DNA from 4 places in the Cyanobium sp. ULC082 genome. Region 1 is predicted to be linked to each of the others. Evidence: predicted binding sites of a transcription regulator. Region 1 holds the regulator's gene; each other region holds the start of a gene.
The links. Region 1 encodes NtcA, which controls nitrogen genes in cyanobacteria. Its sites were predicted from a motif close to GTANCNNNNGNTAC; they were not measured.

Region 2: ACXMDY_RS06380 (Fe2+-dependent dioxygenase) is a predicted target of NtcA. The motif match lies at 5,984-5,997, and genes of this name have one in related genera.
Region 3: ACXMDY_RS01465 (ammonium transporter) is a predicted target of NtcA. The motif match lies at 2,655-2,668, and genes of this name have one in related genera.
Region 4: ACXMDY_RS11435 (urease accessory protein UreD) is a predicted target of NtcA. The motif match lies at 2,062-2,075, and genes of this name have one in related genera.

Annotation. Positions count from the first base shown of each region.
Region 1 covers NZ_OZ376398.1:710,941-718,294, forward strand. Annotated here, with positions in the region: gene ACXMDY_RS12965 (cob(I)yrinic acid a,c-diamide adenosyltransferase) at 1-454, opposite strand, end outside; gene ntcA (global nitrogen regulator NtcA) at 689-1,414, shown strand; gene ACXMDY_RS12975 (DUF3084 domain-containing protein) at 1,472-2,734, shown strand; gene ACXMDY_RS12980 (RuvC family protein) at 2,731-3,195, shown strand; gene ACXMDY_RS12985 (DUF3146 family protein) at 3,192-3,449, opposite strand; gene pth (aminoacyl-tRNA hydrolase) at 3,487-4,113, opposite strand; gene ACXMDY_RS12995 (TatA/E family twin arginine-targeting protein translocase) at 4,164-4,562, opposite strand; gene psbH (photosystem II reaction center phosphoprotein PsbH) at 4,609-4,809, opposite strand; gene ACXMDY_RS13005 (alpha-mannosidase) at 4,911-7,354, opposite strand, start outside.
Region 2 covers NZ_OZ376397.1:1,184,462-1,191,815, reverse strand. Annotated here, with positions in the region: gene ACXMDY_RS06415 (ABC transporter permease) at 1-977, opposite strand, end outside; gene ACXMDY_RS06410 (extracellular solute-binding protein) at 987-2,042, opposite strand; gene ACXMDY_RS06405 (hypothetical protein) at 2,190-2,333, opposite strand; gene ACXMDY_RS06400 (CobW family GTP-binding protein) at 2,422-3,504, opposite strand; gene ACXMDY_RS06395 (hypothetical protein) at 3,538-3,894, opposite strand; gene ACXMDY_RS06390 (iron uptake porin) at 3,944-5,527, opposite strand; gene ACXMDY_RS06385 (hypothetical protein) at 5,670-5,909, opposite strand; gene ACXMDY_RS06380 (Fe2+-dependent dioxygenase) at 6,087-6,758, shown strand; gene ACXMDY_RS06375 (Fur family transcriptional regulator) at 6,774-7,214, opposite strand.
Region 3 covers NZ_OZ376397.1:259,921-267,274, forward strand. Annotated here, with positions in the region: gene ACXMDY_RS01455 (APC family permease) at 1-606, opposite strand, end outside; gene ACXMDY_RS01460 (P-II family nitrogen regulator) at 662-1,000, opposite strand; gene ACXMDY_RS01465 (ammonium transporter) at 1,147-2,601, opposite strand; gene ACXMDY_RS01470 (sulfate ABC transporter permease) at 2,718-3,611, opposite strand; gene cysT (sulfate ABC transporter permease subunit CysT) at 3,659-4,516, opposite strand; gene ACXMDY_RS01480 (sulfate/molybdate ABC transporter ATP-binding protein) at 4,628-5,644, shown strand; gene ACXMDY_RS01485 (Crp/Fnr family transcriptional regulator) at 5,637-6,182, opposite strand; gene ACXMDY_RS01490 (RrF2 family transcriptional regulator) at 6,309-6,740, opposite strand; gene ACXMDY_RS01495 (sulfate ABC transporter substrate-binding protein) at 6,859-7,354, shown strand, end outside.
Region 4 covers NZ_OZ376398.1:396,748-404,101, forward strand. Annotated here, with positions in the region: gene ACXMDY_RS11430 (SulP family inorganic anion transporter) at 1-1,074, opposite strand, end outside; gene ACXMDY_RS11435 (urease accessory protein UreD) at 1,118-2,026, opposite strand; gene ureE (urease accessory protein UreE) at 2,144-2,632, shown strand; gene ACXMDY_RS11445 (urease accessory protein UreF) at 2,622-3,341, shown strand; gene ureG (urease accessory protein UreG) at 3,402-4,025, shown strand; gene urtA (urea ABC transporter substrate-binding protein) at 4,180-5,502, shown strand; gene urtB (urea ABC transporter permease subunit UrtB) at 5,626-6,783, shown strand; gene urtC (urea ABC transporter permease subunit UrtC) at 6,787-7,354, shown strand, end outside.

The sequences.
Region 1 (7,354 bases):
TGGGCGGGCGTTGGCGCAGGCTGGCCTCCACCTCCGCCGCTTCCAGGTAGCCGAGGCCGATCGCCAGGCCCAGCTCATCGAGCACCAGCAGGCTGAGTTCGCCGGTGAGCAACTGCCGGCGGCTGAAGGCCCAGACCTGCTCGACCGCAGCCCGTTCCGCCTCGCCGTCGGCTGGTTCGGTCAGGCAGGCGGGCACCGCCGGACGCATCCACTGCAGCCGGCCGCAGAGCCAGAGGCTGTGCTCCGGCCCCTGGTCGACACCGCCCTTGAGGAACTGGCTGATCAGCACCCGGCTGCCGAGCCCCGCGGTCCGCAGGGCCTGGCTGAACACCCCGTCGAAGCTGCCGCGGAACGGGGCCGTGTGCACCTGCAACAGGCCCTCCGTCTGGGCCAGGCCAGGAACGGAGCGGAGCGGGCGCACCTCGACGCAAGGCTTGATCAGGCTGGCCGTCATCAACACCCTTCAGAACCGCGATGCTGAATGTAGCGGCGCCGTCCGCCGAAACAAGCTGCTTGCCACCACCCCTAGTGCAAACAGATGTACCAGCCAGCGGGTGTCCAGCTCATGCCCGCCGCCTCGCCGCTGCGCCCAGCCAGGCCCTGACAGGCCGGAAGCGGGTGGTTAGTGTCATCGGATACAGGGAGCACCCGGGGCGCTCCGTAGCTTCCAGCCACTTGTTCCGCCGTCATGGTCGGCGCTATGCGCGGATTCAGCCGCACCAGCACCACCCCTCCCCCAGCTCCGGCGGACTGCCCCCCCGCCAATGGGCCGGCCACCCTGCTTGAGGTGATGCGTGGCCTCAACGGCAGCACGCTCGAAACGGTGGAGCGGGGAAAAACGATCTTCTTCCCGGGTGATCCGGCCGAGCGTGTCTACCTGCTCCGCCGTGGTGCCGTCCGGCTTTCCAGGGTGTATGAATCGGGCGAGGAGATCACCGTGGCCCTGCTGCGGGAGAACAGCCTGTTCGGTGTGCTCTCCCTGCTCACCGGCCAGCGCTCCGATCGCTTCTACCACGCGGTGGCCTTCACCCGTGTCGAGATGGTGGCGGCACCGGCCACCTCGGTGCGGCGGGCGATCGAGCAGGACGCCAGCGTCGGTCTGCTCCTGTTGCAGGGGCTCTCCTCCCGCATCCTCCAGACCGAAACCATGATCGAAACCCTCACCCATCGCGACATGTCCTCGCGGCTGGTGAGCTTTCTGCTGGTGCTCTGCCGTGATTTCGGCGTACCGGGCACCGATGGCATCACCATCGACCTGCGGCTCTCCCACCAGTCGATCGCTGAAGCGATCGGCTCGACCCGGGTCACCATCACCAGGCTGCTCGGTGACCTGCGCCAGGCCGGGCTGGTCCAGGTGGACCGCAAGAAGATCACCGTGTTCGATCCGGTGGCCCTGGCCAAGCGCTTCAGCTGATCTCCCCCTGGCTGGGCGGAGGTCCGCCGTCGATACTGGATTCCCCTGCACTGGGCCGTGTCCGGCTGGCTGCTGATCCTTGCCCTTCTGGTGCTGGGTGGTGTGCTCGCCACCCTGGGGGATCGGCTGGGCAGCCGCATCGGCAAGGCCCGGCTCAGCCTGTTCAACCTCAGGCCGCGCAACACGGCCGTGCTGATCACCGTGCTCACCGGCAGCCTGATCAGCGCCATTTCGCTGGGATTGATGCTCGCGGTCAGTGAACGCCTCCGGGTGGGCCTGTTCGAGCTCGATGCCTTGCAGCTGAAGCTGCGGGAAGGGCGCACGGCCCTGGATCGCAGCACCGCAGCGCTCGGGGCCAGCGAAAGCGCTCGCCTGCGCAGCGCCACGGCCCAGCGCCAGGCGCAGCAGGGCGTCGTGCGGGCCGAGCAGGGTCGCGCCCAGGCCCGGCAGCAGCTGGCCTCGGTGGAGGTGCAGGCCACGCAGCTGCGGCGGGAGCTGCAACCGCTTCAGGCCCAGCGTCAGGCCCTGCTCAGCCAGCGGGATCGGCTCACGGCGGAGATCAGGGGCCGCGATCGCGACATCCGCAGCACCGAAGCGGAGCTGGCCCGGGTCAGGCAGCAGATCAAGGCTGGCGAAGCCGAGCTCAAGGGGCTGGAAACCAAGCTGATCGCCCTGCGCCAGGGGGATGTGGTGATCACCAGCGGCCAGGCCCTCGCCACCGCCAAGGTGGCGCTGAAACGACCGGCCGAAGCCAGGCCGGTGATCGAGGCCCTGCTGCGCCAGGCCAACCTCAAGGCTTTTGAGCGGGTGCTGCCCGGCCAGCCCGCCGACAGCCAGATCCTGCTGGTCCCCCGCGCCGACATCGTCAAGCTGGAGGGGTTGCTCGGCAAAGGCGGCTCCTGGGTCGTGAGCATCCTCTCGGCCGCCAATGTGCTGCGGGGGGAGCGCCAGGTGCTGGGCTTCCCCGACCTGCGGCAGAACCGCACGGTGATCCGTCAGGGGGATGTGATGGCCACCACGTCCCTGGAGGGCGACGAGCTCTCCGCCATTCAGGTGCGCAATCGCCTCAACCTCCTGCTCACCGCCTCCTTCGCCAGGGCCCAGCGGCAGGGGTCGGTGGCCGATGGGGTTCAGTTCGATGTGAATCTGTTCAACCGGCTGGGCCGCGAGCTCAGCGAGCGCCCCGGCGGGCAGAGCGTCAGGCTCGAAGCCGTGGCGGTGCGGAATTCAGACACCCCTGATCCGATCTTCCTCGAACTCCGTCGGGTCGGGGGCACCGCCGCTGGAACAGCTGCTTCCGTGCAACCTCGGCGGCCATGAGCGAGCTGCCAGCCCAGGGGCCCCTGGCCGGCCTTGATCCCGGCCGCAGCAAGTGCGGTCTCGTGCGCACCGATGCCAGCCGCCACCGGATCGAAGCGGCCCTGGTGCTCAGTCCGGATGAAACGCTGCAGCAGCTGAGCAGCTGGATTCGCTGCCGCCAGGTGTCTGCTCTTGTGCTCGGCAACGGCACGGGCAGCCAGGCCTGGCTGCAGCGGCTGCAACCGCTCTGCCCGGTGCTGTTGGTCGATGAGCGGGGCAGCACCCTGGCCGCCCGGCCGCGCTACTGGCAGCTCCATCCCGCCCGGGGCTGGCAACGCCTGCTTCCCCTCGGGCTCCGGCAGCCACCGCGACCCTGGGATGATGTCGTCGCCCAGGTGTTGCTGGAGCGAACACTCGGCTATCGCCTCGACTGTTGCCTCGATCGCCCCTCCCCTGGCCCAGGCGTCGCCCCATCCCCCTAAAACTTGGCCCGCACGGTGAAGGCATAGTCGCTGCCGGGTTCCAGCTGGTAGTCGGCCTTGAGCAGAAAGCGCAGCAGCGCGTCCTGGATCAGGGCGCGGCCGAGCGAGGGCTCCACGCTCAGCTCGCCGCGATCGAAGGCCCAGCGGAAAGTCCACTGAAATCCGCCGGCGACCACCTCGCCTTCGAGCAGCTTCTGGCTGAAGCTCTGTTGCAGGACCCGCAGCTGGGCGGTGGTGGCGGGCAGGCGACTCACGGCGACAACGTACGGGGCAGGCTGGGCAGGGTGCCGTTCAGGCAGGGGCGGCCTGAAAAGCGTTGATCCGGTTGCCGGCACGCTCGTAGCCAAGCGCCTGGATCAGGGCCACCCCGTCGAGCACCTCGTCGAGCACGGCATCAAGCACCGACTGCTCGGCAGGGCTGAAGCGGCCGAGCACATGGGACACGGTGCGTTCCTTGCGCAGGCCGGGCTCCGTGGCCGGAGCGCCGATGCCGATCCGCAGCCGGGCGAACCGTTGGGTGCCGAGTTGCTCGATCGTGCTGCGCAGGCCGTTATGGCCGCCGGCACTGCCCTCGCGGCGCAACCGCAGCCGGCCCAGGGGTAGATCCATGTCGTCGACGAGCACGAGCACCTGGTCAGGTCCCAGGCCGAACCAGTCGAGCGTGGCACGAATCGAGCCACCGCTTTCGTTCATGAAGGTGCTGGGCATCAGCAACCGCAGACGGCGCTCGCCCTGCCGCAGGTCGGCGAGCTGGCCCCTGAGCTTGCCGTTCTGGCGAAAGGTCACCCCCTCACGGCGGGCCAGTCGCTCCAGGGCCATGAAGCCCACGTTGTGGCGGGTGCTGGTGTACGCGCTGCCGGGATTGCCAAGCCCGACCAGCACCTGGAGATCCCCATCCCGGGGCGGCGTGGTGGTCATGACGGGTCGACGGAGCGGGACCAGCGAATCCTCGGCCAGGACGGCTGCGATCAGCCGGGCGGGGTGGAAGCGATCGGATCTGCGGCCTGCTCCGGTTCGCTCGACACCGGCGGAGCCGGTGCCTCTGGTGTGGCTTCGGAAGCCGCTTCAACGGCCAGAACCGGGGCGCCAGTGGCCGCCTGGATCGGCAGGTCGTTCTGGACCGGCAGGTCGTTGATCACGGGCTGCTCTCGCTCCACCAGCTCCCGCTCCGTCGTGGTGACCCTGACCGTTTCGGTATCGATGGCCTGGCGAAACTCCTGCTCAAACTCCCGGGAAGCGGACTGAAAGCCCTTCAGGGTGCGGCCCAGGGTGCGGCCCAGCTCCGGCAACCGCTTCGGGCCGAACACAAGCAGGGCGATGGCGGCAATCACCGCCATTTCCGGCAGACCGATCCCGAAGACGTTCATGGGCAGTGCGATCGCCAGGTTGGCGGTGAATCAGCTTGACGGTGAATCAGCCGAGGCCGTTCCAGTTCACAGTGATGCCATCAAGCAGCAACGACTTGTTGTACAGCTGCAGGATCACCAGCAGGAACACAAGGAACAGCAGCATGATCACTCCCATCACGGGTGTCGTTCCCCAGCCGGGCACGACCTTGCCGTACTCGGAATTCAGGGGACGAAGCAGGTCTCCCAGGCGGGTGCGTTGGGCCATGGCGGCTGAACCTCTCTGGCACGGGGATCGGAATCACTACTGTAAAGGTCTCGATGCTGCACCGGGCCGCCATCGAAGGGGCTCACCGATCCATTCGACGATCACGACGACTGAGGCCGGGCCGAGTCACGCCGGGCCGATTGACGCCGGATCCGCCAGCTGGCCAGCTGCCAGGGCCCGAGGCGGCCCAGCTCGCCATCAGGGCCCTGATCCGTCGCCGTCGCCAGGCGCTCCAGCAGCTGCCAGGGCTGGCTGAGCCTCAGCTGTCGGCGGCAGGGCGAAAGGTTCTGCACCGTGAGCTGCAGCACCCCCGCTTCCGGATCAGGTCGCAGGCCGATCAGTCGAAGATCAGAGTGGCCCAGGTCCAGAATCGGCAACCAGGATCCCTGGCCGCCGCCGCCCGGCCGCCGCCAGAGGGGCTCGCGGAACCGCACGGCCTCGGCGGCAACCGCCGCCTGCCGCCAACCCCCGGCGCAGGGGAGAAGGGCGAGCCGCAGGCGTTGCAGGCCGCCATCCGCGCCTGGATCAGGCCAGCACGGTCCGCGCAGCAGGGACACCCCCAGCCGATCCGGCCCGGCCGACACGCCCTGGGGACCGTCGAGCAGCACCGCCAGGCCACTGGAGGCAGCCTGGCTGGCCACCCAGCTGATCGCCGGCACTTCCCAGCGGCTCGCCTCCCGCGCGGTGCAAACCTCAGCAGGCCGCTCCAGCACGCCCCCGGCGGTGTCCGCCGCCCAGCGCCGGGCTCTTTGGCCGAGCGGCAACTCCAGCCGCAGCAGTTCATGGCGCTGGCGCCAGTCCACGCTCAGGGTCAGCTCCAGCCAGGGGCTGCCGGCGCGCAGCTGGATGTCCAGTCGCAGCCGGCTGGCCCCGGCCTGCCCCCGCCAGACCAGACGAGAGCAGAGCGGCCCCTGTTCGGCCAGCTCGGGGCCTGGTTCCCAGCTCAGCGGCAGCGGGTGATCGCGGTGGTCGCCGGCCAGGTCCCAGGCATCCCAGAACTCGCCGCGATCGCCCCAGCGGCACCAGGTCAGGGGGGCGGAAAGCTGCGGCAGGCCATCGGCGCCCTGGAGCTGCTCGAGTCCGGCCGGCCCCAGCTGGGCCAGGATCCGGCCATTGCCGAGCAGCCACCCCGCGCCGTTCTCCGCATCGCGCCGCTTCAGCTGGACCGGTCCATCGATCGCCAGGGGGGGCAGGGGGTTGACCGGGCTGCGGCGACGGCGGAGGGCCAGCGCCGCCGCTCCCGGGCTGCCGGCCAGCTGGACCCACCGCCCTCCCCCCGGTGCCTGCTGCTCGGGCAGTCGCTGGGGCCCCTGCCACCACGGACCGGCTGGCAGGCGCACGGTGAGGGGGGCCGCCGGCAGCGGCTGGAGCCCGATCAGCCACCAGTTGTTGCTTTGCTCTTCTGATCCCGTCCCGCTGCCGCCCGGCAACCAGGCCTGCAGGGCGCGGTCGCGCTGGCGCCGTGCCTGGCGCCTGGCGCGGCGCCATTCCGGCTCGGCCTGCTCGAACACATCGGCGATCGAGGTGCCCGGCAGGATGTCGTGGAACTGCTGAAACAGCAACGGCCGCCAGTCGACGCGGCCGTCCTGGTTGCCGCCCTGGTTGCCTGTTGGGTCGGAGCTGGGCTCGGGACTGGGCTCGGAATCCGCCCAGAGCAGCCCCGTTGCCAGGTCCGCCTCCCGCAGCAGCCGCTCGAGGCTGCGGTTGTGGCGTTTCTGATCCGGCCGGCTGGTGGCGCAGCCGCGGTGCAATTCCAGGTAGAGCTCGTCGCGCCAGACCGGCAGCTGGTCGCGATGCTCCTCCAGCTGGGCCAGGTGGGCCCGCAGGCTGCCGTGCTGCTGGGGCGCCGTTGTCGGCTGGTCCTGCCAGAGCTCCAGCTGCGCCAGCATTTCGGCGGTGGGACCGCCACCGTGGTCCCCCACCCCGGGCAACCACAGAACCGTGGCCAGTCCGGTGGCCAGCTCCCACTCCAGCCGATGCCGCTCCATGGCCACCGGATCGCCGTCACTGCCGATCGGGCCAGTCATCAGGGTCAGCACCTCGGCGCCACAGCGGCCGCGCCAGCGGAACAGCCGGTGCGGGAAGGGGTTGGTGGCATTCCAGGCCAGCTTGTGGGTGCAGAACCAGCGCACACCAGTGGCCGCGGCCAGGCTCGGCAGTCCGGCCGCGAAGCCGAAGCTGTCGGGCAGCCAGGCGAGGGCGTGGCTCCACTCCGGAAAGGTGCGACGGCTGTAATCCTGTCCCTCCTGGAACTGGCGCAGCAGGGACGCGGTGCTGATCAGCACGCAGTCGCTTTCGACCCACGGCCCGTTGAGGGGCTCCCAGCGGCCGCTGCGCATCATCGCCCGGATCTCGCCGAACAGGGCGGGCCGGTGCCGCTGCAGCCAGGCGTAGAGCGCCGGCGTGGAATGGCCGAAGTGGAGCTGGGGATGGCGCTGCATCAGCGCCAGGGCCGAGCGGAAGGTGCGCTCGGCAGCCAGCCAGCTGTCGGCCACCGGCCACAGCCAGGCCAGATCCAGATGGGCGTGGCTGAGCACATGGAAGC
Region 2 (7,354 bases), on a different replicon from region 1:
GCCGCCAGGGCCAGGCCAAAGCTGCGCAGACTCAGGGCCAGCAGGTCGTCGAGGGAATCGCTCTGCAGCTGGTCCCGGCTCACGAAGGCCCAGGTGAGCGGAATCGCCAGGCTGGCCAGGGGTGGCAGGAGGGTGAGCAGCTGGGCGGTGGCCCGTCGCCAACCCCGCAGCTGCCACTGCAGGGGGCTGGCGCCCTCGTTGCCCAGATTCCAGCGTCGGCTGCGCTGGCGCAGCCAGCGTTCGGCTCCCACCAGCAGGCTCACCATCACCAGGGCCAGCAGCGCCAGCCCCACGGCGCCCTGCAGGTCGCCTTCCCCCTGCCAGCGTTGCAGGATGCCCCGCGAGAGGGTGGGGACGCCGAGCAGTTCCACCGCACCCAGCTCGTTGACCACCTCCATGCCGCTGAGGGCAACGCCGGCCCCGATCGATGGCAGGGCCAGCGGCAGAGCCACCCGCCGGAAGCTGCCCCAGGGTCCCACCCCGAGGCTGCGGCAGGCCTCCAGCTGGCGGCGGCCACTCACCGAGAAGCTCTCGGTGGACAGCAAAAAGACATAGGTGTAAGTGGTGAGGCTCAGCAAGAGCACGGCCCAGCCGAGGCCATGGACCCGCAGGCCCCAGCGGCTGCCGAGGTCCACCAGCACGGCGGCAAGCACGAAGGCCGGTGCCGCCAGGGGAATCACCTGGGCCAGCCGCAGCCAGCGCCGGCCAGGGAAGTGGCAGCAGGCGGTCAGCCAGCCGTTGGCCGTTCCCAGGGCGGCGCCGATCAGCCCCACCGCCACCAGCAGGGCCAGGGTGTTGAGCAGTTGCTCCACCCCCTCCGCACCAAGCCTGAGGCTGCCGAGGCCGGTGCCGAGCAGGGCATAACCCAGCAGCACCAGCACCGGCAGCAACGCCAGCGCACAGACCAGCAGCACAGCCACCACCAGGGGTGATCGCCGGGGCGGGGCCGAGACCCAAGCTGCTGTCAGTGACACCATCGGCTGTTTCTACTTCCAGCCGTTCGATTCCATCATCAAGGTGGCCGCCTTGCTCCTCGATCCGATCTGCTCAACCGAGACGCCATCGGCCCGGAATGTGCCGAACCGCTTGAGGATGGGGTTGTCCCCGAAGCCCTTGAGCGGATACTCGTTGTTGGCTTCGGCGTAGCCGCGGCCGCCGGTGGGGGAAGCCAGGAATTCGATCAGCCTGATCGCTCCCTGGGGGTTCCTGGCATGGCGCGTGACGCCGGCACCGCTGATGTTGACGTGGGACGGATTGAGGTAAACCACTTTGAGCTGCTCGGCCAGACGCTTGTCGTCGGCGCCGCCTTCACCGGAGAGCATCCGGGCCACGTAGTAGGAGTTCACCACCCCCACGCCGCAATCCCCCCTGGCGACAGCCCGCGCCAGGGGCGTGTCGGAGGTGAAGAAGGGCTGCTTCACGTTGGCCACCATGCCGCGCATCCAGGTCCGGGTGGCCGCATCACCGCGCAGGATCATCTGGCTGGCCACCAGCGACTGGTTGTAGGGGCTCTTGCGTTCCCGCAGGCAGAGCTTGCCTTTCAGGCCCGGCCTGGCCAGATCGGCATAGGTGCGGATCGTGGCGGGATTCACCAGCTTCGGGTTGACCACCACCGCTCGCACGCGGCGGGTGAGGCCATACCAGCGACCCTTGGAGTCCCGCAGGTTGGCCGGCACATCCCGTTGGAGAGCGGCCGAGCGGCTGGGCTGGAACAGGCCCTGATCGGTGGCGGCGTCAAGGCGGGCAGCGTCGACGAGTACGAGCACATCGGCGGGGCTGTTCTTGCCCTCACTCTTGAGCCGCTCCAGCAGGGCGTCGTCCTTGGCCTCCAGCACGTTCACCTTGATGCCCGTGCGGGCGGTGAACTGGCGGTAGAGCTCCTTGTCGGTGTTGTAGTGACGACCGGAGTAGACGCCGATCTCAGCCGGTTTGCGGTTGGCCGGGGATTGCTGGGCGAGGCCGGCGCTGATGGCGCCGCCGATTGAAACGGCCAACAGGCCGGTGGTGGCAATCTGAAGGAACGTGAATGGAAATCGATTCATCTTGAGATTGATGCGCTTTGAGGGCGCTGGATCAATCTCCGGAGCGTAGGAATCGTGTGATCAACGTCTGCGACCAAAGGGTTCGGCTTGACGTGACCAATGTGACGAAGGGATGAAGCCTGGGGCGGCTCAGGCCCCCTGGAGCCCTCACCGGCGGGATCTGACCCGCACCGGCACCAGGGCTGGCTGCATCAACCCTCCACCGGAATTGTCGTCGTCAGAGTTGGCGGTGAGCCAGAAGGCGAGACCGAACAGGGCGAGGACCCCGGCGAAGAGCAGAAAATCGACCATGGCCCCGGCTCAATGTCGTCTCAGCGTAACCAGGTTCCACGGCTGAATTGTGTCGATGGCGGCGAATCTGCCCCGGAGAGGGGCTGACTCAGGAAAAACCCTTGCCGGCATCCTTGGCCACACAGGCCCTGAGCTGCTGCCGCAGGGTGGCGTGATCGAGGTTTTTGCCGATCAGCACCAGCTGGTTCTTGCGGGCACCGGTCCAGTCGCTGTCGTCGATCGAGAAGCGTTTGCCGGCCAGATGAAACACATGGCGCCGCTCGCTCTCGTTGAACCAGAGGATCCCCTTGGCCCGGAACACCCCCGCCGGGAGCTGATTGTCCAGGAAGTTCTGGAACTTGCGCAGGCCGAACGGTCCATCGGCGGCAAACGAGAGGGAGGTGAAGCCTTCGATCGCCAGGTGATCGGCCGGATGGCTGGAGTCCGCATGGTCGTGGCCATGGTGATCGCCGTGATCGTGGCTGTGCCCGTGATTGGGATCGTGCCCGTGATCGTGGCTGTGGTCATGATCGTGGTGAGGCACGGTGGCTGGCTGGGCCACCACCCGATCCGATTCGAACAGCCCGACACTCAGCAGCAGTGGCAGCGGCACAACCCCCTTCACGGAACGCAGGATGCGGGCCTCCGGTTTGATGCTGAGCAGCTGCTGCTCAAGGGCCTGGAGCTGTTGCTCCGATACCAGATCTCCCTTGTTGAGCATCAGGATGTCTCCATAGACCACCTGGGCCCGGCCCACCTCGCTGCCCAGCAGGGCCTGGTCAGAATTTTCGGCATCGATCAGGGTGATGATCGAATCGAGCCTGGTGCTGTCGCGCAGTTCACTGCCCAGAAAGGTCATCGCCACCGGCAGCGGATCGGCCAGTCCGGTGGTTTCCACCACCAGGTAATCCACCGGGTTGGGGCGTTGCAGGATCCGCTCCACAGCTTCGAGCAGTTCGCCGTTGATCGAGCAGCAGATGCAGCCGTTGCTGAGTTCCACCATGTCTTCGCCGGTGGCGATGACCAGGTCGTTGTCGATGCCGATCTCACCGAACTCATTCACCAGCACGGCTGTTTTCAAGCCCTCCTGGTTGGCGAGGATGTGGTTGAGCAGGGTGGTTTTGCCGGCTCCCAGGAACCCGGTGAGAATCGTGACCGGCAATGGGCTGGGACGGCTGGTGATGCTGCTCATGGCCTGGGGAAGATGGCGGGAGATCGGATCGAATCAGTCTGGAGCCTGGCTGCGCCCAAGGCGCCAGGCCAGGCGGATGGCCTCGTCCCTGACCTCCCAGGCGTGGTGGGCGGGGTCGATCGGCCCCCGCTGCGGCACCGGCGAGAGGGCACGGTGGTCCATGGCACGGACCAGGTCACCGCGCCAGAGGCTGGCCTCCTGCCGCTGGAGCAGGGCTTCCGGGCCGCTGGCCAGGGAAGACTCCTCCAGGCGGCGCTCCAGCCAGGTCCATTCGTAGAGCAGCTCGTCGTCGGAGCAGCAGGCCAGCTGTGCGGCGTAGGCCGGATTGGTGGCCGGATCGCGGCGCCTCTGTCGCCCGAACGTCTGCATGATTTCGCGCAGCAGGCTCATGGGGTTGGCGGAGACGTCGTTCCATCCTGATCGGCGTGGGGCCGTTCGCTCAGAAGCTGAAGCTGGTTTTGATCAGGGCGCCCAGCTGGTTGAAGCTGTCTCCCGATGGCGTCTCCTGGCCGAGTGGCCGGCTCAGATAGAACAGAGCCGGCGTCACCGAGATGTTGTCGGTGACCTGAACCTTGTACCACCATTCCCACACGAAATTGCCGTCGTTCGGGCTGCCCCCTCCTTCCAGGGCGGTGGCGAAGATCGGCTGGCCGACCGCCATGCCCAGGGCGTTGCCCTTCCAGAACACATCGCTCCACTGCAGACCCACCATCCAGGATTGACTGGTGCTGACGCTGCCATCGGGCTGGGAGTCGTCGTAGCTCGTGCTGTTGATCCCCCAGCCGGCGCTGATCGAGGGCAGCCAGCCGGATGCAGCCGGTTGCCAGTAGCCACTGAGGCCGAAGGCGTTGGTGCTGCTGGAGGGATTGTCCTCGAACACAGCGGCTGTCAATGGCGTGGCACCGGAGATGGCGACACCTTGCTGGATGTAGTTGTAGATCGCAGCCACGGCCCAGCGTTCGCTGGCATAGGCAAGCTGGGCGGTTGCGGTGCCCTGGCTGTTGCCGTTGCCGATCCCTCCGATTCCGGAATCCCCCAGGAAGCCTGTGGCGGCCACATAGGCGGCACTGAGGCTCCAGCCTTCGCTCTGCCACCAGAGGCCCGCGCCAGGTCCGGCGTTCTTGTTGTAACTGGATGGGATGCCGTTCAGGAAGAAGAAGTTGAGGATCGGATCGGTCACGTAGGCGGTGGGCCATACCGCCAACATGTCTTCCTGGCCGAGCCTCCCGCCGATCGTGGCGGTGAAATTGGCACTGAGCGGGAACTGGTAATAGAGCTTGTCGATCCCCAGCGCATCGGGGCCGGCATCCTCCTCAAACGCGATCTCCATGATCGAGAGATTGCCGGTGGGTCCGGCGCCGCCGAAGGCGCTGCTGCCGAAGTTGCCGCCCCGAAGCACCGTGCGGAGCAGATCCTTGCCGGTGAAGCTGGTGTCAAGCACCAGCTGCACGTCGTAGTTGAAGGTGGTGGCGCCCACCTCGGCCCGGGTCTGATCGAGCAGGGCATCGGCGCTGCCGCCAAAGGCGTTGGCTCCCACCACGAAGGTGGCCAGGCCGCTGAGCTTGGTGGTGGTGGAGAACTGACTCGCCTCCAGCTCACCCACCTTGGCTTCGAGACCATCGACGCGGCCCTTCAGCACGGCCAGCTCGGTTTCGAACTCCTTGATCAGGCGGCGGAGTTCGTCGGTCACCTCAGTGATCCGGTCGAGGCAGGCGTTGAGCAGGGCGGCAGCTTCCCAGCGGCTCAGCGGCTTCTTGCCACGGAAGCTGCCATCTGGATAGCCAGCCACGCAGCCGTAACGCTCGACCAGGTTGGCGAGCGCCTGGTAGGCCCACTCGGTGGGCTGCACATCGGAGAACTGGGTGATGCTGGTGACCTGCTGCTGGCTGATCGGAGCGCCACTGGCGGCATAGCGGTTGATGCCATCGAGCTTGAGCTCTGAGGCGGCTGCGCCCAGCGGAGCCGCTGGCAGGAGCAGGCCGAAAGCGGCGGGAGCGATCAGGCGGGCCAGGGAGAGGGTCATCAAGGGGGAGATCCAGGTTGGCGGGACAGACACGGCGGCCGGCCTGTCCTGAGTCTGCCGAGAACGATAATAGTTATCAAAATCATCCTGGGTCCGATCGACCGGTTGCTCCTCCGGCTGTGCCATCACCAGCGGTGCTGGGTCAGCCTTCGCCGCCTTCACCACCTTCACCGCCTTCTCCTTCCTCACTGCCTTTCTTGTCTTGACCGCCTTTCTTGTCGTCGCGGTCCTCCTTGTCCTTCTGGTCATCGGCGTGATCAGGCTCGGATTGCTCGGCCGCCGGCGATTGCGGTTCGCTGGATTCAGGAGGCTTGCCACAGCCGGTCATCCCGGCAATCAGACCGGTGGCGGCAAGAAACAGGGCGACACTGGAGCGCTGCATCGTGGATCGAATGCGAATGAGGCCGATTGTGGATCGCGGCCAGCATGAAGGTCTCACCATTGGCACAAGGACCGGTGTCATTGGTTACGGACTCCTTGCTGCTGGTTGTTCCGGATTCGATCAGCGCACCAGCAACCCGATCATCGACCGGTGCAGATCAAGGATGGAGACGGCCTGATGCGTTTCCAGATCGAATCGCTGCTCACACCTGAGCAAATCGCTGCCTGGCGAGATCGCCTTCTGGAGCCTGGGGTGGACTGGCGTCCAGGCCACCAGACGGCCGGCTGGCATGCCCGGGCGGTCAAGCACAACCACCAGCTGGAGCGGGGCTCCAGCCTGCACAGGCAGCTGGCGCTCCAGGTGCGCCAGGCCTTGGGGGGCCACCCACTGCTGAATTCGGCGGCGTTGCCGAGCCGGATCCATGGCCTGCTCTTCAGCCGCTCAGGGGTGGGGGAAGGCTACGGCCGCCATGTCGACAACGCCTTCATGGCCGATGGCCGCTCCGATCTCTCCTTCACCCTGTTTCTCTCGGAGCCGGCCACCTACGCGGGCGGCGCCCTGGTGCTGGAGTTCCCCCACGGCGAGGAGGCGGTTCGCCTCGGCGCCGGCGACGTGATCGTCTACCCCAGCACCCTTCTGCACCGGGTGGAGCCCGTGACGGGGGGGGAGCGGCTGGTGTGTGTGGGCTGGATCCAGAGCCGGATCCGCTGCGCTGAGCAGCGGGAGCTGCTGTTCGAACTCGACACGGCCCGGCGGCTGCTGTTCAGCCAGCAGGGGAAAGCGGAGGCCTTCGATCTGCTCAGCCGCAGCTACAGCAACCTCCTGAGGATGTGGGGGGAGCAGCGCTGATCCGGGCCCCGGCGTTCAGGGCACGTCCTGCCGCTCCTGGCATCTGGCGCAGATCCCGAAGAATTCCAGGGTGTGGAAGAGCAGCCGGAAACCTTCCAGCTGCTGGGGTTGCAGATGCACGTCGTGCATGGGACAGGCCCGCAGGGGCAGGGTGCGGCCACAGTCGACGCAGGTGAGATGGTGCTCGTCCCGTTCGGTGGGGGCGTAGAGCGCCTCGCCGCTGGGCAGGTGGCGGCAGCGCACCAGGCCGCGCTGCTGCAGCTGGCGCAGGTGGCGGTAGACCGTGGCCAGACCCATGCCGTGGGGGGTGCTCCGCAGCCGGGCGTGTAGGTCCTGGCCGGAGAGCTCATGGCCGGCCGCCTGCAGCTGGTCGAGCAGGTGGCTCTGTCTGGCGTTCAGCGGGCTGGCGTTGCGCGGACTGGCATTCATAACGGAAACGGCTGCCTCGGAAGCCATGGCCAGGACGACAGCGATTCACCGCTGATCCTATGGAGCGCCGTCCCAGCCCATTGAGCCGATCCGAAACGAAAGGGCAACAGGACCAATGGAATTGAATGAGTATCATTCTCAGCTGGATCTGCCGTTCTCCCGGCGCC
Region 3 (7,354 bases), on a different replicon from region 1:
CTGGGACCACTGGATCAGGCCGGCTCCCACCAGGGTGAACACCGCCCCCATGAACAGAAAGGTGGGCAGGCTGAGCAGCCGGGCAGTGGAACGCACCCCGCGCAGATTGGCGAGCATCAGCAGGCCGACGGCCGCCAGGCAAAGCGGTTCGCGCAGTGCGTCGAGCTGGGGGAAATAGGAAGTGAGGGCGGCGATGCCCGCCGCCACACTCACCGCCACGGTGAGCACATAGTCGATCGAGAGGGAGGCGCCGGCGCAGAGCCCGGGGATCACTCCGAGGTTGTCGTGGGACACCCGGTAGGAACCGCCCCCATGGGGATATGCCCTGATCGTCTGCCGGTAGCTGATCGCCACCACCAGCATCAGGGCCACGATCAGCCCCGTGATCGGCAGGGTGTAGTGCAAGGCGGCGGCCCCCGCCATGCCCAGCACCAGCACGATCTCCTGGGTGGCATAGGCCACCGAGGAGAGGGCGTCGGAGCTGAGGATGGCGAGGGCTTCGGCATTGGTGAGCCGCTCCTCGGCGTGGGCGCTGGTGGGAAGCGGCGCTCCGATCAGCAGACGTCTGAGGGACTGGGGAAAGGATCCGCCTGGATCGTTGCTCAAGGCCTGCTCAGACGCCTGTGGCCAGCAAGCGTAGGCGGGATGCCCGGCAGGACGCTCAGATCGCCGAAGATCCGGATTCGGCGGTGCGGATCCGCACGACATCCTCCACCGGGATCACGAAGATCTTGCCATCGCCGATTTCGCCGGTGCGGGAGGGTCCGGTGATGGCTTCGATCACCGACGCCACTTTGTCGTCTTCGACAACCACCTCCACCTTCACTTTGGAGAGGAATTCCACTGTGAACTCGGTGCCGCGGTAAGTTTCAACCTGACCTTTCTGCCGACCAAAGCCACGCACGTCCGTGATGGTCATGCCGATGATGCCGGCATTCACCAGGGACGTCTTGACGTCGTCGATCTTGGATGGCCGGATGATCGCTTCGATTTTTTTCATTGAGAAAGTGAAGAGGAATTGGGTCGGGGAGCCAGGTGATCAGTGAGCGGCGATGGACCACGGACTGAGACAGGGCTGGTTGGGGCCATAGCCAGACGAAAGGTTGAACCCCATCTGGCCAATGGCAAGAAGCTAACAGAGCAAGGCTAGTTTGTCATCGGTTCATAAGCTTCTTCGCCGTGGAGCATGATGTCCATGCCAGTTTCTTCGTCGTCGGCATCGATTCTCAGCCCACAGGTTGCTTTGACAACCAGGAGAATCACCGCTGTGCCGATACCGACAAAGCCGTAGGTGAGAATGGTGGCCTTGAACTGGGCAAAGAACAAACCAACGTTTCCACTTTCTGCCAGGATCTTTGCAGACAATGGGAAATAGTCTGCGGGAACAAGAACTTTGGCGGCAAGAATGCCAGTGAGCAGGGCGCCGATTGTTCCGCCAACGCCATGCACCATGAAGGTGTCGAGGGAATCATCAAACTGGATCTTCGCCTTGATCTGGATGGCAATGAAACAGGCAACGGCCGTCAGGGCGCCGATCAGCAGGGAGTTTCCGATCGTCACAAAACCGGCCGCAGGGGTGATTCCCACCAGGCCAGCCACGGCGCCGGTGGCCGCTCCAACAGCCGTTGGCTTGCCGCCTTTGAACCATTCGATCAGGCACCAGGTGAGCATGGCAGCCGATGCCGATGCGGAGGTGGTGATGAAGCACAACCCAGCTCCCGCCGCGGCGAAGTAGCTGGCGCCATTGAATCCGAACCAGCCGAACCACAGCAAGCCCGCACCGAGAAGAATGAACGGAACGTTGTGGGGCGGACGCGTGGCATTGGGATAGGCGTTTCGTGGCCCCACGATGGCGGCGGCAACCAGGGCGGCCACTCCGGAGGCGATGTGCACCACCGTTCCGCCGGCGAAGTCGATGGCTCCGATCGTGCCGAGTGGGCCGATGAAGCCACCCCCCCAGACCATGTGAGCCATTGGGGAATAGATCAGAAGACTCCAGAGAAGGGTGAACCAGAACCAGGCCTTGAAGCTGATCCGCTCCACCAGGGCTCCACTGATCAGCGCCGGGGTGATGATCGCGAACATGCCCTGGAAGAGCGCAAAGCTCGTGGCGCTGATGGCAAAGCCATCGGCGAGCGGCGCATCACCCAAGGGGCCTCCGAGCCCATTCATCATAAAGAACTCGAGTCCGCCTATGAATGGACTCTTGAAGCCCACGCCGAACGAGAGGCTGTAGCCGATCACCACCCAGAGGACACCGATCAGCCCCATCATGAAAAAGCTCATCATCATCGTGTTGAGCACATTCTTGGCGCGGGTGAATCCCCCGTAGAAGAATGCCAGTCCCGGTGTCATCAGCAACACCAGGGCGGAGCCCATCAACATCAGCAGGGTGTCGGCGCCGTTGGTTGGAACCTTGGTCAGAGCCGCATGGGCCGACCCCGCCATCAGGGGCAGCATTCCGGCTCCTGCTGCCAGTAGAAACACCCCCAGACGCCGCAACTCAGGTTGCTGAACCCGCGCGAACAGCCTGATTCGGTGGCGATCGAAAGTGGCCAGGGCAGATTCGCCTCGGCCGGAAACCGAAATCTGAGTATTCATGGGGTTGAACCCAGAATGAACTCAAAGCTTCTGCCGCTCCAGGCTTCCTTCCCGTAGCAAGGGCCACCGAAGGGCAGAGAGTGCCATCGATTCGTGACAGGAGGATCCCAGCCCTCTTAGCGCTGGGACCGATCCCGTTCGAGCAGCCTCTCCAGAGTGAGCTTGAGCAGCAAGGACAGGATCGCCACCGCCCCAAGGATCAGGGCAGCGCCGTAGGCCAGTTCTGTGTGGTACTGCTTGTAGGCATCTTCCACGAAGAGAGGCAGGGTCTGGGTTTCGCCGGCGATGTTGCCGCTCACCACGGCCACCGCCCCGAATTCACCGAGTGCACGGGCCGTGGTGAGAATCAGCCCATAGAGGGCAGCCCAGCGCACCGTGGGAAGGGTCACCTTCCAGAAGATCTGCCAGTCGGTGGCACCGAGGGTCTTGGCCGCTTCCTCCTGCTCCCAGCCCTCCTCCTCCAGCAGCGGGATCACCTCCCGCGCCATGAAGGGCATCGACACGATGATCGTGGCCAGCACCATGGATGGCCAGGAGAACAGGATCTTCCAGCCGGTGCTGTTCACCAGCCCCTCCAGCAAGCCGTGGCTGGGGCTGAACAGCAGCACCAGCATCAGGCCCACCACCACCGGTGAGATCGAGAACGGCAGGTCGATGACACTCAGCAGCAGGGCCTTGCCGCGAAACTGGTGGCGGGCGATCGCCGTGGCGGCCGCCAGGCCGAAGACCGCGTTGGCGGGAACCGCCACCAGGGTGATCAACAGGGTGAGGCGAATCGCACTGCGCAGGTCTTCGTTCTGAAGATTCGCCAGAAAGGGGGCCAGCCCCTTGGCGAAGGCCTGCAGCACTACGTTGAGCGCCGGCAGGAAGATCACGATCCCGACGTAGACGCAGGCCAGCAGGGGAACAAGGGCGGGCAGCAGCCGGTTGGAGTGCGGAGGCCGGTGGGGGGGCTCCGGTGGCGCGATCGGATCGGAGGCCCTGATCCGTGGCACGGCAGTGGGGGTCATGGCAGGGGAAGACACGGGCGAAGGGAAGGGAGGGGGCAGGCGGTCGGTCAGATCCTGGGAACGTCTTCGGCATAGCGGAGACCCCACACCTGCAGGAGATTGATCACCAGCAGGCTCATGAGAGAGAACAGCAGCATCACCGTGCCGATCACCGTGGCGGCCTCGATGTCGTATTCCTCCAGCTTCTGGATGATCAGGGTGGGAGTGATCAGATCCCGGAACGGAACGTTGCTGGAGATCATCACCACTGAGCCGTATTCACCCACGGCCCGGCTGTAGCCCTGGGCCACGCCGGCCAGGATGGCGGGCATCAACTGGGGTAGCACCACCTTGAAGAAGGTTTGCCGGGCCCCTGCACCGAGGCACCAGGCGGCTTCCTCCTGCTCCCTTTCAAGGGCCCGCAGCACGGGCTCCACGGTGCGCACAACGAAGGGCAGCGAAATGAACACCATCGCCACCATCACCCCTGGCCATTGGAAGGCAACCTTCAGGCCGAACCAGGCGTAGAGGGGGGCGCCGATCCAGCCGTTGGTGCTGTACACGGCCGCAAGGGAAAGGCCTGCCACCGCGGTCGGTAACGCGAAGGGAAGATCGATCAGGGCATCCAACAGCCGCTGACCGGGGAAGCGGCTGCGAACGAGGGCCCAGGCGATCACCAGGCCGAACACCCCGTTCAGCGAAGCGGCCACCAGGGCCAGGCCGAAGCTCACCTGGTAGGTGGCCAGTGCTTCGGGGGTGGTGGCGAGTTCCCAGAATCGGCTCGGTCCAACGCCCGCAGCCCGCAGCAGCAAGCCGCCGAGGGGCAGGAACAGGACCAGGCCCAGGTAGAGCCAGGTCATCCGCCACGGCCAGGAGGGCAGCCCCAGGCGTGGCAGGGACCAGCGCCGGATCACCGATGAGGACATGCGCCGAAGGTTAGCTGCCCGCAGAAGGTAACAGCACTGACTCCTGTAATCAACGGTTCTCCGCTTGGAAATTGGTAAATACGGTTAACATCACCGAAAAGCCATCAGACCATGGGAATCCGCGTCAGCGAGGTGAGCAAGCGATTCGGCTCGTACAAGGCGATCGACGCCGTGAGCGTGGATGTGGAGAGTGGTTCCCTGGTGGCGCTGCTGGGTCCCTCGGGCTCCGGAAAAAGCACTCTGCTGCGCATGATCGCCGGCCTGGATCAGGCCGATTGCGGCCGCATCTGGATCAACGGCGAGGAGGCCACGGCCCGCTCTCCCCAGGACCGGGAGGTGGGCTTCGTCTTCCAGCACTTCGCCCTCTTCAAGCACCGCACCGTGCGCCAGAACATCGCCTTCGGCCTTGAGCTGCGCCGCTGGACACAGGAGTCGATTCGCCAGCGCGTCGATGAGCTCCTGCAACTGGTGCAACTGCAGGGCTTCGGCGATCGCTACCCCTCCCAGCTCTCCGGAGGTCAGCGGCAACGCGTGTCCCTGGCCAGGGCCCTGGCCGTGCAGCCCAAGGTGCTGCTGCTCGATGAGCCGTTCAGCGCCCTCGATGCCAAGGTGCGCAAGGAACTGCGGGCCTGGCTGCGCAACCTGCACGATGAGATGCACGTCACCACCGTGATCGTCACCCACGATCAGGAGGAGGCGATGGAGGTGGCTGACACCATCGTGGTGATGAATGAGGGCCGGATCGAGCAGATCGGCAGCCCCGCCGAGATCTACGACCATCCGGCCACGCCTTTTGTGATGCGCTTCGTGGGAGAGGTGAATGTGCTTCCTCACCATGCCTTGCCCAGGAACTCAGGCGAGCGCGTGGATCCGAAGGCTGCTCTGTTCGTTCGCCCCCACGACGTGGAGGTCCACACCGAGCCCCGGCCGGGCAGCCTGCCTGTGGAGTTGCGTCGGCTCACCCACCTGGGCCGGGATCTGCAGGCCGAGCTTGTGCTCGACAGCGGCGCAGTGGTGCTGGCCCAGCTGCCCCGCGACCAGCTCGAGCACCGCAACCTGCAGACAGGAGATCAACTCCACATCATCACCCGCCAGGGAAAAGTGTTCGAGGCGGATTACGTCATCTGAACGCAGCCGGGATCAGGTAGTCCTCCGGACTCACCTGTTGCAGCACACCTTCGGATTTGAAGCGGTTGAGCCTCTTGGTCACCGTGACCCGGGTGAGGCCGCAGAGTTCACCAAGTGCCTTGTGGGTGAGGTTCATTTCCTTGAAGGAGAAACGGTGGCCTCGGCTGCTGACCTGGCCGAAGCGGCGGCCGAGCCAGGTGAGCAGAGCCAGGAGCCGATCTTCGGAAGCACGGATCCGATTGATCTGGAAGATTTCCTCCAGTTGACGGATGTGCTGCCGCAGGACGTGCTCGCGTTCGGCGGTGCTGGGCTGATGGTGTTCCACCACCACGTTGGTGAGGCACTGGAATTCGAACGGGCGCAGCTCGGAAAGGCTGGAGGCCACAACATCACCGGGTCCCCAGAGGCCGAGGGTGAAGGTGTCCCCTTCGGGATTCCAGCTCACGGTGCGCACATAACCCTCCTGGAGCCGCCAGTGTCTGTTCTCCGGCAGCAGCTCGTGGGCTGTGAGCGCCAGTCGAGGCGGGGGCGAGCTCAATGCTGTGGGTAACGGCAGGGTGGGGTGCGGCATCGACCCGGCAGGACAGCTCTAAGGACATTAAGCCTATTGGAAAACCGGTGTTAATGACTGCAGGATTTTGATCGGGCCGCCGGGGCTCTGATTTCAGATGAAATACATCGATTCGGCCTTGAGCCTCAGCTCGCGCTCATCGAGCAGATCCTGGAGGCTGGTGCCGGCGAGCAGCTCGTGGGTGCGCCTTTCCAGTTGGGCGGCCAGGTTTTCCAGCACGCCGAACTCCGGGCTTTGGCGTCCGGCGGTTTCCCGTTGGGAGGGTTCGCCTTCCAGGCAGCCAACCACCTCGGAAACGGTGATTTCAGCAGGCGGGCGCAGCAGCTGGTAGCCACCACGTGGACCGCGGATGCTGCGCAGGATCGACGCTCGCCGCAGGCTGGTGAGCATCTGCTCCAGATAGCGGTCGGGAATGTTCTGCCTGGCGGCGATCTCGGCCACCTGCAGAACCCCGCCACTGGTGTGGACCGCCGCCAGTTCAATCAGCGCCACGAGGCCGTATTCGATTTTTGCGCTGAACGCCAAGGATCCGCCGCCGCCATCCGACCCCGCCGATTGTGGCAGCGGCCCCATGGAGGTGGTCGCCGCCACATCGGCCGGTCGGCTGTGCCCTTACATTGCACGCTGAACTGATCGGATTACCGTGGTTAACCAGTTGCTTCCTGTTCGTCGCCCTTCTGTGGCTGGTCTGGCGCTGGCCGCCGGGATCGGTCTTCCCCTCATCGTCGCCTTCATCCCGGGCCTGCCAGGGCGGGAGGCAGGGGCCCAGACCACTCCGAAACGCCAGGAAATTCTGGTGGTTTCCTACGCCGTCACCAAAGCCGCCTTCGACAGGGTGATTCCCCAGTTCAGGGCCGACTGGAAACGGCGTACCGGCCAGGAGGTGGTGATCAAAACCAGCTACGGCGGCTCCGGTTCCCAGACCCGGGCCGTGATTGATGGCCTGCAGGCCGATGTGGTGGCCCTCGCCCTGGCTGCCGACACCCTCAAGTTGCAGGAGGCGGGCCTGATCCGGCCAGGCTGGGAGAAGGAGAATCCCAACAATGCGGTGTTCACCAACTCCACGGTGGCCTTTTTCGTCCGCAAGGGCAATCCAAAGAAGATCAGGGGTTGGAATGATCTCGACAACAAGTCCGTGG
Region 4 (7,354 bases), 310 kb from region 1:
CACCACCACAGCGGCCAGAACCGCCAGGGGCAGCCGGGCAATCAAAGGAGCCAGCAGCAGCAGGGTTCCCATCGCCACCGCCGCCGTGACCAGCTCGGCCAGCTGGGAGCGGGCACCCGCCCTGCGGTTCACGGCGGTCTGGGTGGTGCCACCGCCGGCGGCCATGCCACCCAGCAGCGCCCCACCGATGTTGGCCAGCCCGAGGGCGAACAGTTCCTGGTTCGGGCGCGGCTGGGGTTCCTTGCTGCTGGCGAAGGCGCGGCCGGCGGCGATGCTTTCGGTGAAGCTCATCAAGGCGATACCGGCGGCGGCCGGCCACATCCGCTGCGCCAGAGCCAGCTGCGGCAGGGTGAGGCCGGGCAGTCCCGGGGACACCGGGCCGACGGTGGCCACCCCAAGTGCTTCCAGCTTGAACAGGGCCATGGCAGCGAGGGCAACCGCGATCGCCGCCAGGGGTGCCGGCAGCCCCGGCGCCAGACGGGGCAGGCTCAGCAACAGCCCGATCGACAGAAGCGACAGGACCACTGTGGGCAGCGAGGTCTGCGGCAACTGGCCCACGACTGCGCCGATGTCGGCAAAGAAGCCGGCCCTGGTGATGGGAACGCCGAGCAGCTTGGGCAGCTGATCCACCACGATCACCAGGCCGATCCCCGACTTGAAGCCCACCAGGACTGATTCGGAGATGAAGTTGGCAACGAAGCCGAGCCGCAGCAGCGCAGCCAGCAACAACATGGCTCCCACCAGGGCCGCGAGCGTTGCACTGGCCACCAGCAACTCCGCCGGCGCCGCCCCCGGGACCACCCTGTTCAGCTCAGCCCCGACCAGGATGGCCAGGGTGGTGGTGGTGCTGACGCTCAGGGGCCGCGAAGACCCCAGCAGGGCGTACACCAGCATCGGCACCAGGGCTGTGTAAAGCCCCACCTCCACCGGCAGGCCGGCGATCGTGGCGAACGCCATCGCCTTCGGCAGCACCACCGCCGCTGTCGTGAGCCCGGCCAGCAGATCGCTCCGCCTCCACTCCGGCCGATAACGGCGGATCCAATGCTCCCAGGGCAGGAATGCCGAGCCACTCATCCGACACCTCCAGCCGACAGGCACCCGGCTGAAGCTTGCCTGGTCAGAGCGACGGGAGTGTGGCGCCGGAGGCGGCGATCAGCGGCGCCTCCTGAAACGGCCACACCCGGGGCAACTGCGGCGCGGCCAGGCCGCGCTCCGCCCGGATCCGGGCCCAGATCCGCGTGAACCAGAAGCGGGCCGCCTGGCTGGAGGGTCCCCGGTAGCGAGCGACGAGACCCTGCTCCAGGCGGCCGCAGGCCATCTCACCGGCGAGGCCGGCGCGATCGGCGCGGCAGTGCTCGATCAACCGCTCACTCAACGGCATCGGCGCAGCCCACACCAGGCTGCCGAACACCGGCAGGCCATCAAGGCCATGGTCCCCCTCCAGGCTCTCGCCACCGAGCTCGAGCCGATCCGCCACGCTCCACCGGCCCTCGCGGCGGATCTCCAGCAGAGAGCGCCAGCGGCCGCTGCCAAGCTGCTCGCCGTCGGCGCTGCGACCCAGCCGCACCACCTCGGCCCCCAGCCAGCTGGCCCCGGCCGCCAGCTCCACCCGGACGACCTGTTCAAAGAGCCCGCCGGCAAACACAACCAGCTCCTGGGGCAGCCATTCCAGATCAGCCCCTTCCGCCAGGCTGCAGGCCAGTTCCTGGCGGGCCCAGCGGCCCTGGGGCGTCAGCCGGGAGCGGCCGATCGAACCGTAGATCTTCTGGGCCGCCACGCTGGTGATCAGGGCACGGCTGCCGGCTTCGAGCGCCACCTGAATCGAGAGTTCATCCCCACCCACCAGGCCGCCGGCTGTGTGCAGCAATGGCAGCTCACAGCGACCATCCGCAGCGGCGAAGGCCTTCTGGAACTTGAGCGGGGCCGTGGTTCCACCCTGGTGGATGGTGGCACCGCCGGGCGTGGAACCCCGATGAAAGAGCATCTGGGCGCTACCACGCCAGGAAGCAAGGGGAGCTGGAGTCATCCTGGTGATCGTCGACGCCGGATCGGTCGATTCCCGTATCGATTGCCACCGTTCCGACCCAGCGGTCTGGCGATGGTGGCGGATCATTCCCTGGTTTCCCTTGCTGCAGATCCGCCCGTGAGCGCCCAAGCCAGTTCTCCGGTCCTGCTGGAACGGCGGCACGACCAGCCTGCCCCGGGAATCCAGGCCCTGCGGCTGCCGCTCAGCGCCGACCAGCGCAGCAGCCTGCGGGGCCACCGCCGCAGCGCCTGCGGCAGGGACCTGCTGCTGCAACTTCCCCGTGGCAGCGCCCTGCTGCCAGGGGAGGCCCTCAGCGACGCTGCCCAGGTCACCGTGGTGATCGTGGAGGCGGCGGCTGAACCGCTGCTGCTGGTGAGCAGCTCCGATCCCCTGGCCCTGCTGCAGGCCGCTTATCACCTGGGCAACCGCCATGTGGCCATGGAACTCCGGCCCGGCCAGCTGCGGATCCTGCAGGACCCTGTGCTCGAGATGCTGCTGCGCCAACGGGGCCTGAGCGTGGAGCCTCTCACCGCTCCGTTCCTGCCGGAGGCGGGAGCGTATGCCGGCGGCGGGGATGGGGGAGGCGGCCATCAGCATGACCACTGATTCCCGCCCGCACCTGTGGCAACTGCTCAGCCCCGCCCTGCCAGTGGGCGCCTTCAGTTATTCGGAGGGGCTGGAGGAGCTGGTTCAAGGCGGAAGGCTGGGAAACGCCGAGGCCCTGCGGCGCTGGCTGGAAGCGGAGCTGTGGCGAGGGGCGATCACGATCGAAGCGGCAAGCCTGAAGCCACTCCAGTCCGCCCTGACGAGCTGGCGCGACGCGGAGGACCGGAACGATCAGCTGGCCGCCGCCGCCGCCGCATCCGACCTGCTCGATCGCGACGGCTGGCTGCGGGTCCTGCGGGAGGCGCCGGAGCTGCGGGCCCAGCAGTGCCAGATGGGCCACTCCCTGCTCCAGCTGCTTGGCGAGCTGGGCTGGCCGCTGCCCGGCAACGGCCACGCCATCAGACCGGCGCGCCTGGGCTGGCCAGCCGCCTGGGCCTGGGCGGGCCTCTGCCTGGAGCTGGAGCTGGAGGAGCTGGTCGAGGCCTATCTCTATGGCTGGGTGGCCAACCAGGTGAGCGCGGCTGTGCGCCTGATCCCGCTCGGTCCCACCCAGGGACAGCGGCTCCAACTGGCGATGGCCAGCCTCCTGGGCGAGCGGGCCATCGCCCTGGTGAACGCTGATCCGCATCAGCTCTGGAATGGCGGCGTGGGGGCAGGGATGGCCCAGCTCCGCCATGCTGAGCTCTATTCCCGTCTGTTCCGCAGCTAGCGCCACACCAGCCACCCCGATCACCGTTTAGAACCCGATCCACCAGGGAGGAATCGTGGGATGAGCAAGTTGCGCCTGGGGGTGGCCGGGCCGGTGGGTTCCGGCAAAACGGCCCTGGTGGAAGCTCTCTGCCGCCGGCTGCGTGATCGCCTTGAGCTGGCGGTGGTCACCAATGACATCTACACACAGGAAGACGCCCAGTTCCTCACCCGGGTCGGGGCCCTGGAGCCCGAGCGGATCCGGGGCGTTGAAACGGGGGGATGTCCCCACACGGCCATCCGCGAAGACTGCTCAATCAACCGGGCGGCGGTGGAGGAGCTGGAGGAGCGCTTTCCCAACCTGGATCTGGTGATGGTGGAGAGCGGCGGCGACAATCTGGCCGCCAGCTTCAGTCCCGAGCTGGTCGACCGCTGCATCTACGTGATCGATGTGGCGGCCGGCGACAAGATCCCGCGCAAGGGCGGCCCGGGCATCACCCGCTCCGATCTCTTGGTGATCAACAAGATCGATCTGGCGCCGATGGTGGGCGCGAGCCTGGAGGTGATGGAGCACGACACCGGGCGGATGCGGGGCGGCAGGCCCTGGTGCTTCACCAACCTGCGCAGCGGCGAAGGGGTGGAGCAGGTGGAAGCGTTTGTGTGGCAGCAATTGCCACAGCTGGCCGGTGCCGAACCGGAGCACTGAAGCGATCAGCCAGGGCGAGCGGAGCGCTCCAAGGACAGCAGATCCTCAAAGTGTTCCAATCGCTACAAGGTGTTCATGGCAACAGTCGATACGGTCCTGTACCGCCGATGAGCGGACCACTCTTCAGGAGATTGACCAGATGAAGCCAAACTCGATGCAGCTGACTCGCCTGCGGCAGGCCTCGCTGCAAAAGGTTTCCCTCAGGATTCTTGGTGGCAGCCTGGCTCTGGCCACCAGCATCACCCTGGCCTCCTGTGGGGGCGGCGCCGAAAAAGCCGCTGATGGAGGCGGTGGTGAGTTCGACGGTGAAGTGAAGGTGGGCATCCTTCACTCCCGCTCCGGCACCATGGCCATCTCCGAGAACACGGTGGCCGAAGCCGAGCTGATGGCGATCGAGGAGATCAATGCCGCCGGCGGCGTCAAGGTCGATGGAAAGAAGCTGAAGATCGTGCCGATCGAAGAAGACGGAGCCTCTGACTGGCCCACCTTCGCCGAGAAGGCCACGAAATTGATTGATCAGGATCAGGTCGCCGTGGTGTTCGGCGGTTGGACCTCAGCGAGCCGCAAGGCGATGCTGCCGGTGTTCGAAGCCAAGGATCACTTTCTCTTCTATCCGATTCAGTACGAGGGCCAGGAGTGCTCGAAGAACATCTTCTACAGCGGCGCCACCCCGAATCAGCAGGCTGAGCCCGCCGTGTCCTGGCTCCTCAAGAACAAGGGCAAAGACTTCTTCCTGGTTGGTTCCGACTACGTGTACCCACGTACAGCCAACACGATCATCAAGGAGCAGCTCAAGGCTGAGGGAGGCAACCTGGTCGGCGAAGACTATCTCCCCCTCGGCAACACCGAGGTGGCACCGATCATCGCCAAGATCAAGCAGGCTCTTCCCAAGGGCGGCGTGATCGTCAACACTCTGAACGGCGACAGCAATGTGGCCTTCTTCAAGCAGATGAAGGCAGCCGGGATCACCCCTGGCAATGGCTACGCGATCATGAGCTTCTCGGTCGCGGAAGAGGAAGTGGCCGCCATCGGCCCTGAGTACCTCGAAGGCACCTATGCCGCCTGGAACTTCTTCCAGAGCCTCGACACACCTGCCTCCAAGAAGTTCACCGCCGACTTCAAGGCCAAGTACGGCGAGAAGCGGGTCACCAATGATCCCGCTGAATCCGCTTACAACATGGTCTACCTCTGGGCCAAGGGTGCTGAAAAGGCCAACAGTGTCGATGACAACAAGGTTCGGGAAGCCTTGATCGGGGTGAAGTTTGATGCTCCCCAGGGCCCGATCGAAGTGCAGCCCAACCACCACACCACCGAACTGGTGATGATCGGTGAGGTTCAGAAAGACGGCATGTTCAAGATCATCGAGAACCAGGGCATCGTCAAACCGCTGGCCTGGAACCAGTTCGTGCCCGAAACCAAGGGATACACCTGCGATTGGACCCAGGACCGCCCCGACGCGGGCAAGTTCAAGATGTGATCGGCCAACCGGCTTGATTGCTCAGGGAGCTGCTTTGCTCCCTGAATTCCAGGCCGCACCTTTTCTACGGGTGCGGCCTCTTTTTTCAGACCCATTCCTATCGCAGGTCCCCAACGGGACGCCATGGATCTTCTCTACGAAACGCTCTTCAACGGCCTGGCCATCGGCTCCGTGCTGGTGCTCGCCGCCCTCGGTCTTGCCGTTGTCTTCGGCCTGATGGGCGTCATCAACATGGCCCATGGCGAGTTGATGATGCTGGGGGCCTACACCACCTATGTGGTGCAGAACCTCTGCAAGGAAGGTCCTCTCGAAGCGCTCTTCCCCATCTACATCCTGGTGGCCATCCCCCTGGCCTTCCTGGTGAGTGGCCTGGCCGGACTGCTGCTGGAGAAAACCGTGATCCGGCGCCTCTACGGCCGGCCGCTGGAAACCCTGCTGGCCACCTGGGGGGTGAGCCTGATCCTGCAGCAATTCGTTCGCTCGGTATCAAGCGCCTTCATGGTGGGCCTGGTGCTGGCCGTGGCGATCGGGCTGCTGCTGCCGCGGTTCACCCCCAGGCGCTGGTGGGAGCAACGCTGGACGCCGATCATCGGCGTCTCCAGCTGGCTTGTGGCTGGCCTGGTCGGGATTCTGGCCGCATCTGCCCTGGGCACGAACCGATCCATGGATCAACCCTGGTTCAGCGCCCGCAACCTGGATGTCAGTGCGCCCGATTGGCTGCAAGGGGCAGTTGATGTCGGCGGGGTCACGATGCCCACGGCCCGTCTGTTCATCATCGCCTTGAGCCTCGTGGCCCTGCTGGCGGTCAACTGGTTCCTGCAGAAAAGCGTCTGGGGGATCAGGATCCGCGCCGTCACCCAGAACCGGTCAATGAGTGATTGCCTCGGCATTCCAACCCAGACCGTCGATGCCCTCACCTTCCTGGTGGGCTCCGGCCTGGCCGGTGTGGCCGGCGTGGCTGTGACCCTGCTCGGATCCGTCGGCCCGAATCTGGGCGGCAACTACATCGTCGACTGCTTCATGGTGGTGGTGCTCGGCGGGGTCGGCAAGCTGCTCGGCACCGTGGTGGCAGCTCTGAGCATCGGGGTGCTCAGCTATGTGATCGGATCGGGCTCGCTGCTGCTCGTCTGGCCGACGATGCCAGCTGGAATGAATGAAGTGATCACCTTCTTCGCCACCACCTCAATGGCGAAGGTTCTGGTGTTCATCCTGATTGTGGTGTTCCTGCAGTTCAAGCCAGCCGGGCTGTTCCCCCCCAAGGGCCGCATGGTGGAGGCCTGAGCCATGACCGCTACCTCCCCATCCACCCTTCGCCGCTGGTTGCCCTGGGTGCTGATCGTGGCAGCCGGATTGATTCTGCCGGTGCTGCTTCCCCCCTTCCGCCTCAACCTGCTGGGCCGATTCCTGTCCCTTGGCATCGTGGCCCTGGGGATCGATCTGATCTGGGGTTTCACCGGCATGCTCAGCCTCGGCCAGGGGATCTTCTTTGCCCTGGGCGGCTATGCCATCGGCATGTTTCTCACCCTCGACAACCTCGAGCCCGGCAAACTGCCTGAATTCTTCGACCTGTATGGCGTCAAGGAATTGCCCGGCTTCTGGCAGCCCTTCAACTCTCCGGTCTTCACCTTTTTCGCGATCTGGGTGATTCCTGCCGTGGTGGCGGGGTTGCTGGGTTTTCTCGTTTTTCGCAACCGGATCAAAGGCGTCTATTTCTCAATCCTCACCCAGGCTGCCCTGCTGGTCTTCTTCAATTTCTTCAACGGCCAGCAGAAACTGATCAACGGCACCAATGGCCTGAAGACCAGCACCGCCCAGATTTTCGGACAACTGGTTGGCTCCGATCTGATGCAGC